DNA from 2 places in the Pseudoalteromonas sp. SCQQ13 genome. Region 2 is predicted to be linked to the other one. Evidence: predicted binding sites of a transcription regulator. Region 2 holds the regulator's gene; the other holds the start of a gene.

Region 1 (4,479 bases), on a different contig from region 2:
GTCCTCGGGAATTTCCCGTAAAAAGCGCGATGGTGTATGGTATTTTTCTTGTCCGTATAAACGACGGCTTTCGGCATGGCTAATATATAGTTTATCCATAGCGCGGGTCATACCTACATAACAAAGGCGGCGTTCTTCTTCTAAACGGCCAGACTCTTCATTACTTTGTTGAGAAGGGAACATACCTTCCTCTACGCCAACCATAAACACTAACGGAAATTCTAAACCTTTAGCTGAGTGCAATGTCATCATTTGTACGGCGTCTTCGTGCTCTTCTGCTTGTCCTTCACCAGATTCAAGCGAGGTATGCGCTAAAAAGCCTTGTAGAGGAGAGCTATATTCTTCTTCCTCAGGCAATTCGTACTGATCGCAAGCGCTAATAAGTTCTTCTAAGTTTTCTACTCGGGCACGGCCTTTTTCACCTTTTTCGGCTTGGTACATTGCCATTAACCCAGAAGTTTGAATAACGTATTTAGCTTGCTCATGTAGCGTTAGATCGCTAATTTTATCTTCAATATGCTCTACTAGTTCGACAAACTTACTCACTGCACCAGAAGCGCGGCCAGATAAATGTTGTTGCTCTACAATTGCTTTTGCTGCATACCAAAGTGGTAACGATTCGGCGCGTGCACAGTCGCGTATATGGCTTAGCGTTTTATCGCCAATACCACGAGCTGGAGTATTAATTACTCGTTCAAATGCAGCATCGTCTTGACGGTTACCTATTATGCGTAAGTACGACAGGGCGTCTTTAATTTCTTGGCGTTCGAAGAATCGCATGCCGCCATAAATACGATACTTTAGGCCTTCTTGTAGCATGGCTTCTTCGAGTACACGTGATTGCGCATTACTTCTATATAAAATAGCCGCATCTTGCAGCGCATTGCCGGCATTTAACCAACTACGCAGTTTACTACTTACAAAACGCGCTTCGTCTAGCTCGTTAAATGCGGCGTAAATAGAAATAGGTTCGCCCTCGTTACCGTCGGTCCATAAGCTTTTACCCATACGCTCTGAGTTATTTTGGATCAGGGCATTTGAGGCTTTTAATATAGTGGCGGTAGAGCGATAGTTTTGCTCAAGACGAATGGTCTCTGCGCTAAAGTCAGTTAAAAAACGTTTAATGTTTTCTATTTTTGCACCGCGCCAACCATAGATACTCTGATCGTCATCGCCAACAATCATAATACTATTGGAGTCGCCAGCAAGTAGTTTTAACCATGCGTATTGTATGGTGTTGGTGTCTTGAAACTCGTCTACTAACATGTGTGCAAAGCGCTGTTGATAATGGCGCAGTAGTGTAGGGTTATTTTTGAGTACTTCGTAGCTGCGCAGTAGTATTTCGGCAAAATCGACTAAGCCTGCTCTGTCGCATGCTTCTTGATACGCCGTGTACACGCGCAGCATCATTTGCTCGTTAATATCGTAGGCTTGAATATCTTTAGGGCGAAGTGCTTCATCTTTTTTAGCGCTTATGTACCAACCAAACTGTTTAGCGGGCCATTTTTTATCATCAATATTCATCGATTTTAATAAACGTTTGATCATACGTAGCTGATCGTCTGAGTCTAAAATTTGAAATGCTTCGGGTAATTTTGCTTCACGGTGGTGCGCGCGTAAAATACGGTGCGACAAACCATGGAAAGTACCAATCCACATACCACCAACCGGCGCTTTTAGCGTCTCTTCAACGCGAGTACGCATCTCTTTAGCTGCTTTATTAGTAAAGGTAACCGCAAAAATACTATACGCTGAGGCTTGCTCAACTTGCATTAGCCAAGCAATACGATGAACCAACACTCGTGTTTTACCAGACCCAGCACCTGCTAATACCAGCATGTTTTGTAGTGGGGCTGCAACGGCATCGCGTTGTTTGTCGTTTAAGCCATCGAGTAATTGTGAAACGTCCATCGTTACGCCTTTTTAATCAATAATGCGGGCAGTATAGCAGGTGTTTTTGTTAGGCTAAATAAAATACTGTTTTTATACACAGCTATTCATAAAATTATGTTCTAAACTAGTAGCTTGATAGCGAATCAAAAACGGAAAAGGTTAAAAAGATATAATAAAAATTGCTAATTTGACCTCAATTTAGTAAAAATCACCACAGCGTTAAACTGATAAAAATACAACTATATGATTTGTAACATTTATTAAATTGGCATAGAGTGTGTAAGTAATTCTATAGCTAAAATATAAAAATTAAATAAACTACAGAGGTTAGTATGTCAGGACAAGGTTCAGGCGGTAACGTAATCGCAGCATTATGTAATATATTTTTCCCGGGGTTGGGGCAGCTAGTGCAAGGGCGTATTCTTGCCGCGCTTATATTCGCTATATTATTTTTTGGTGGTGCGGCATTATGGTTTTTAATTGTGCCAGGAATAATTGCCGCTATTGTATATGTTTGGGCAATTATTGATGCAGCACGTTATAGATCGTGACGTAATTAATATTAAAGCTTTATAAAATAGCGCCTTTTGGCGCTATTTTGCTTTTTAGCGTCTGCAGCTATTTACGTATATAATTGCGCAACTAACGATTTAAAAGCGATACGTATGGAATATCAATTTATTCGCGATCCAATTAGCGGATTACGCATTAAAATAAGTAGCGAGCATGCCATAATTGGCCGCTGGTTAAACGAAGAAATAGGCAAAGATAAAATAGCTATGGTGCAAGCGCTTATTGCATCGGTGAGTTCAAGCTTTGAGCCTTTAACGCTAAAGGGCCAAGAAATAGATTTAATTTTAACGAAAGACGAAGCTCTATTTGAAGCCCATGCTCTGCACCAAGACAGTGAAGATCTTATGGCTTATCAAGACGACGATTTAATGCTTGAAGAAAATGGCCTAAGCAGTGGTTGTGGTTTTGAAGATTTTATAGACCTAATAAACTCATGGCATGAGTTTACGACTTCAAGATAAACATAGTTAGCACACTAATGAAAATATACAGCAATGCACAACAAGCATTTTATCTGTATTATTACACTAATGAAAATTTAGCTAATCAAAAACGACAGGAATTGATATGTCTGCCAATTTAAACAAACTAGTAGTGATGCTAGAAATGCAAAATGCCATGAATACCAAAGTACATGACCAATGGTTTAGCCAAGGGTTTGATTGGTACAGAGCCATTTGGGTTGAGTGTGCAGAAATGCTCGATCATTACGGTTGGAAATGGTGGAAAAAACAAACGCCTGATACCGAACAAGTTATTTTAGAGTTAGTGGATATTTTTCATTTTGGCTTGTCACTCAGAATTGACGGTATCACCAGCTACGAAAAAATAGCTAAACAGCTTGAGCTAGAATTAAGCACTGCCCATCAAGCCGATGACTTTAAGCAAACACTGGAAGTCTTGGCGGCATCTGCTGTCGCAGATAAAACTTTTAATGCGGCTGCTTTTGCAGGTTGTATGGCGCAAATAGGTATGAATATTGACGATTTATACCGAGGTTATGTGGGTAAAAACACCTTAAACTTCTTCCGTCAAGATCATGGCTATAAAGATGGCAGTTACATAAAAGTGTGGGGCGGCCAAGAAGATAACGAGCATTTAGTAGACGTTGTTAAAAGCCTTGATACCGAACATGCAGATTTTGCAAAATTAGTGTACGAAGGCTTAGAGGCACGATACCCAACAAAATAGTTTGCGCTAAAATAATTAAATTAGCTTGCGATAGTCGGTAACATTTAAGTAATCGGCTATATCGTTATGTGGTTGCTGGCTGTCTGGGTTTGCAACCGCAAGCAAGTGTTCAATACCATATTGGCGTGCTGCGTTGAGCACAGGAACACTATCATCAACAAAAAGCGTACGGCTTTTATTAAATCCTAAGTCACTTTGCACCTGTTGCCATAAGCTTTGCTGCTCTTTACTTACCCCATATTCATGAGTCGATACGACTCCATCTAAGTAGTTATCAATTGCAGTTTGCTCAAATTTAAGCATTACACACTCAGGGTGGGCGTTAGTAAGTAAAATTAACTCTTTACCTGCTTTTTTAAGTTCAGTTAAAAAGTACGGCACATCGTCGCGCACTTTTATTAAGTGCTTAGACTGTCGCTTTAGTTCCATAATAGGCAGGTTTAACTGTCGCTCCCAATAATCTGAGCAATACCATTGTATTTTTCCGCTAACGGCTTGGTAGCGTTTTGAAATATCCGCTTGCGCTGCTTCAAAGCTAATATTTTTTGCTAATGCGTGCTGTTGTGGAATAACGTTAAGCCAAAAATGGCTATCGTAATGTAAATCGAGTAATGTTCCATCCATATCGAGTAAAACTGTATCGATTTTTGACCAATTTAGCATGGGCTTTTCCCTGTGAAAAGTTTATGATTAAGCACAACTGCCATGATAGCAAATTAACGCCAATGACACAGAAAAAGCACCCTATACCACCGCAAATCCTCAGTAATAAAGTTGTAGCTAAAAGTCGCTTATTTACCGTGGAATCTTTAGAACTTAAAT
Region 2 (4,479 bases):
CTTCTTTAGGGAGTGTTTGGTCAAGTAATGCAGCATCTGCTGCTGCTGCTTTTTGCTTTGCTTGTTTAGCATCTGCTAGCCAAACTTTAAAATCGGCCTCTGACTTAGCCTCTACTACCACTGGCATAAAGCCATGATCTTTACCGCATAGCTCAGCACACTGACCGCGATAAATACCGACTTCGTTTATGTTGGTCCACGTTTCGTTAATAAACCCCGGGTTTGCATCTTTTTTAATAGCAAAATCGGGCACCCACCAAGAATGAATAACATCGTCGGAGGTCATTAAAAAGCGTACTTTTTTATTGATCGGTAATACCAGAGGCTTATCTACCTCAAGTAAATAGTTGGGGTTTTTATCGGCTAGGTTAGCAATTTCATTTTGCGGTGTGGCAAGTATTGAGTAAAACTCAACATCTTCCCCCATATATTCGTAATGCCATTTCCATTGTGAACCAGTTACTTTAATAGTGATATCCGCTTTACTGGCATCTTCCATCGCTATTAATGTTTTAGTTGCGGGGACTGCCATTGCTATTAAAATAACAAATGGAATTGCTGTCCAGAGTATTTCTACTTTGGTACTTTCGTGAAATTGAGCAGCAACTGCTCCTTTAGATTTACGATGATGAATAAGTGCCCAAAACATAACGGCAAATACAATCACGCCTATTACACAGCATATTAAAAATATGGTCATGTGTAGTTGATAAACATTATTACTTATATCGGTTACGCCTTTGCGCATATTATATTGGCTATTTGCCAATGCTAACTGCGGAAAAACAAACAATATAAGCCACAAGGTAGAGCTCAATTTACCCATGTGACAGCTCCTTTAATACTGTTGCGAGTGCAAAACAAAAAGACATAAGCTTTAAATGCCAATTTGTTATTTTTTATTTTTGTATTGCTGCCGGATATATAAATATATTTTCTCAAAACTAAAGCTGTGAGTTATTGTTAGTCCAGCCCATTAACAATTAGTTAATAATTGAACAACTAGCAAGTTTTAGTTTGAAAAATAATCAAATAATATTAGGGGATTAGCGTAAATATGGGATTTATTTAATTTTGTTCTAAGCAGGAAGTGAGCAACAGCAAGGGTTACAAATAAAAAGACAGCGATAACGAGTATTAAATACTTAAATGATAAAAAACATAAACTTAATATAATTTTTTCATTGCAGCGGAATTTTCACAAAAAAAAGGCAAAAAAAAGCGCACTAAAAAGTGCGCATTAATTATCTGAGCTATTAAATTATGCCGATATTTTACATAGCTATAACAGCTTAATTGTCACATCCAGTCAGCATTACGAATAACCCCAACAGCTAAGCCTTCAATATTAAAAGATTCGTTTTCAAGATCCACTTCTATCGACGAAAATTCTTTATTTTCAGCATGCAATAATACTTTTTTGCCTGCTTTTTCTAAGCGTTTTACCGTTACATCGTCATCAACGCGGGCAACAATAACTTGGCCATTTTCGGCAACTTGAGTGCGATGAACAGCCAGTAAATCACCATCCATAATACCAATATCTCGCATGCTCATACCATTTACACGCAATAAAAAATCGGCAGCGGGTTTAAACATTAACGGGTCAATTTTACAATGGCTCTCAACATGTTGTTGCGCCAAAATAGGTTCGCCGGCAGCTACACGGCCTATTAACGGTAAACCAAGTTGTTCTGGTTCATCTTCTTCAATAAGTTGAATACCACGGCTAGCGCCTGGTTTCATTTTAATAGCGCCTTTTTTAGCCAGCGCTTTTAAATGCTCTTCTGCTGCATTAGCACTTTTAAAGCCTAATGTTTGTGCAATTTCTGCGCGTGTAGGAGGCATACCAGTGTCTTTAATAAACACTTTAATAAGTTCGAGTATTTGCGCTTGGCGGTTAGTTAATGGTCGCATACAACTGGTTTTCCATACAGTACATTTAACTGTGAGTATATACAGTTATCTGAAAATCGCAAATTTAAATTACTCCTCGCCTTTGCTGCCAAAGGTGGCATTGGTCTAAGCTTAAAATTACCAAGTAAATTACAGATAAAATTACGCAGATCACGATAGTGTTAGTTTTACGTTACATTAATTACATAACTACTAAGTTGTTGCTGTTATTAAAAATTAGTTAGCTATCGTTTTTGTAATGGGCCTTAACTTCATCAATGTGAATTAACGGAGAGTGTTATGAATATCACTGTAGCGGTAATAATTAACGGTCCTAAACGTAAAGTATGGGCGGCAATAACTGACATCGAAAACAGTGCCAATATGCTGTCTGGCATTATTGATGTAAAAATAATCGAGAAGCCACCACAAGGGCTAGTGGGCCTAAGATGGTTAGAAACACGAAAACTTTTTGGCAAAGCAGCCTCAGAAACCATGTGGATCACCGAAGCTGTTACTAATGAATACTATTGCACTCGCGCAGAAAATGGCGGGGCAGTTTATACCACTAAGCTGTCACTTACCGCCGCCGAACCTAGCACCTGTTTAACCATGACTTTTTCTGATAGCTCTGAGTCTATTTGGGTAAAAATGATCTCTGCAGTGATAGGGTTTTTTCTTAAAAGTTCGATGCGTAAAATGCTAAAAAAAGATCTCGATGAAATTAAGCACTATGTAGAAAGCAAAAAGTAGCACTGTATTACCATGCAGTAGCTGCACTAATTTGGCTATCATATCGCCATGAAAAATCGTATTATCGGTTATCGTTTTCAACCTTTAAAGGAGTAACAATGAGTATTTGGCATCAACCTATTACTTTAGCGTTTTGTAAGCAGTTAGACCAAGGCATAAATGGCCAAGGTACACTGATGAAAACCATGGGGATTGAAATAACTGAAATTGGTGATGATTACTTAGTTGCCACTATGCCAGCAATTCCTGCGCACCATAACCCTATAGGCATGGTGCATGGCGGAGCAAACGTGGTTTTAGCCGAAAGTGTTGCCAGCTACGCGGCTAATTTTGTGGTCGACTTCACTAAATTTTATTGTGTAGGGCAAGAGATCAGTGCCAGCCATTTAAAAGCCTCGCGTAATGGCACCTTAACCGCCACCGCAAAAGCGTTTCATATTGGCAAACGTAGCTCAGTATGGGAAATAAAAATAACGAATAGTCGCGGCGAGCTTTGCTGCGTATCAAAAATGACCGCAGCTGTTGTAGAGCGCAAAGGCTAACGCTATTTTTCTAGCGGGTAAATAGTAATTTCCATGCCTGCACCAATTGCCGATATACGTAATAATGTATCGGCGTGCAGCGCTTGGTTAAAACACTTTGGCGAAGTGCCCGATTCAAAACCAATATCAAAGGTACGGCGCGAACAACTCAACCATTGCTTAAGTGCAGCCCGCGAGCATGACTCTACTAACTCACATAAGTGGTTAATTGCTTTATCCGGTGAAGATATTTCGCCTGTTACTTCTATACGCGCTAACTGACGGTATTCGTCTTTATCATAATGTAAAATAGTGGCGATTTTTTTTAGGTCAGCTACAAGCACGCTAATATCTTGCTTTGACTCAAGCTCTAGGTCTACATTTAAAAATTGAATTTCCGACATTGTCTGCTGTTTATCCTCTAATTAGTTCGCTGTAAACTTTAACGCAGTTTTACGCTTATACCAAATCAACTCTGCAATATTCACCTTTTTTATCTGAATAGTCGGCTATTTTTACGCATTTATTGACGCTTTACTTACTCTTATTTCACGAATAAAAAATATTTAAGCACCAAAAGCTCACTATTATAAAAGTGCTGAGCTAGCTCCATAAAAATAGCTAGCTACTCGCATTTAAAATTTAACCACTATTTTTTATTCTAAATGTTTAAATCGACTTAAGTGCTGCTTTAACATTTGGTTTTCAGCAATCAACTCATCCCGTTCATCCAATAATTGTAAAACCAAAGCAATAGCAGACCAATCTAACGATAAGTCATGCTGAATACGCGCAGCCTTTTTAACTAAGATCACTGTTGATACCGTAAATTGCCATTCTGTAACGCGCTCGCCCTCAATAGGAATAGCAATGCTGTGCTCAACCAATTCATATAATATGGCTTCGCTAATATCACTACTCACACACAATTCTTGGCTAGTGAGTAAATTGCCTTGTGGTGCCTCGATAATTTTCATTATGACTTGCTCCAATTGCTACGGGGGTCAAAATGGGCTTTTTCGGCCAGCTCTTGCCAAAGCTTTTTGCTAACATCATCACTCAATGCTGGATTAACAATTTTAATCACAGCAAATAAGTCACCTTTGGCTTTTTTACTAATTAACCCTTTACCTTTAATGCGTAAACGTTGACCCGATTGACTATTAGCTGGAATAGTTAGTTGGATTTTTCCGGCTAATGTAGGTAAATTTATTTTAGTGCCCAAAGCAGCTTCCCATGGTGCAAGAGGTACCACTATGTTTAGGTCATGCCCCTCAACGTCAAATAATGGATGAGGCACTAAGCGAAT

The links. The regulator LexA, encoded in region 2, represses DNA repair genes until DNA is damaged. The targets are predictions, from matches to a motif close to TACTGTATNNNNATACAGTA.
Region 1: the regulator LexA is predicted to act here: its motif matches at 1,976-1,995, upstream of uvrD (DNA helicase II).

What each region holds. Positions count from the first base shown of each region.
Region 1 is NZ_JADYXG010000037.1:2,621-7,099, forward strand. Features, by position in the region: gene uvrD (DNA helicase II) at 1-1,911, opposite strand, end outside; gene I6F41_RS17735 (hypothetical protein) at 2,226-2,444, shown strand; gene I6F41_RS17740 (YacL family protein) at 2,559-2,927, shown strand; gene I6F41_RS17745 (dUTP diphosphatase) at 3,034-3,657, shown strand; gene yrfG (GMP/IMP nucleotidase) at 3,673-4,320, opposite strand; gene nudE (ADP compounds hydrolase NudE) at 4,383-4,479, shown strand, end outside.
Region 2 is NZ_JADYXG010000021.1:7,649-12,127, reverse strand. Features, by position in the region: gene coxB (cytochrome c oxidase subunit II) at 1-826, opposite strand, end outside; gene lexA (transcriptional repressor LexA) at 1,300-1,917, opposite strand; gene I6F41_RS15020 (SRPBCC family protein) at 2,197-2,649, shown strand; gene I6F41_RS15015 (PaaI family thioesterase) at 2,748-3,191, shown strand; gene I6F41_RS15010 (hypothetical protein) at 3,194-3,574, opposite strand; gene I6F41_RS15005 (chaperone modulator CbpM) at 3,827-4,147, opposite strand; gene I6F41_RS15000 (DnaJ C-terminal domain-containing protein) at 4,147-4,479, opposite strand, start outside.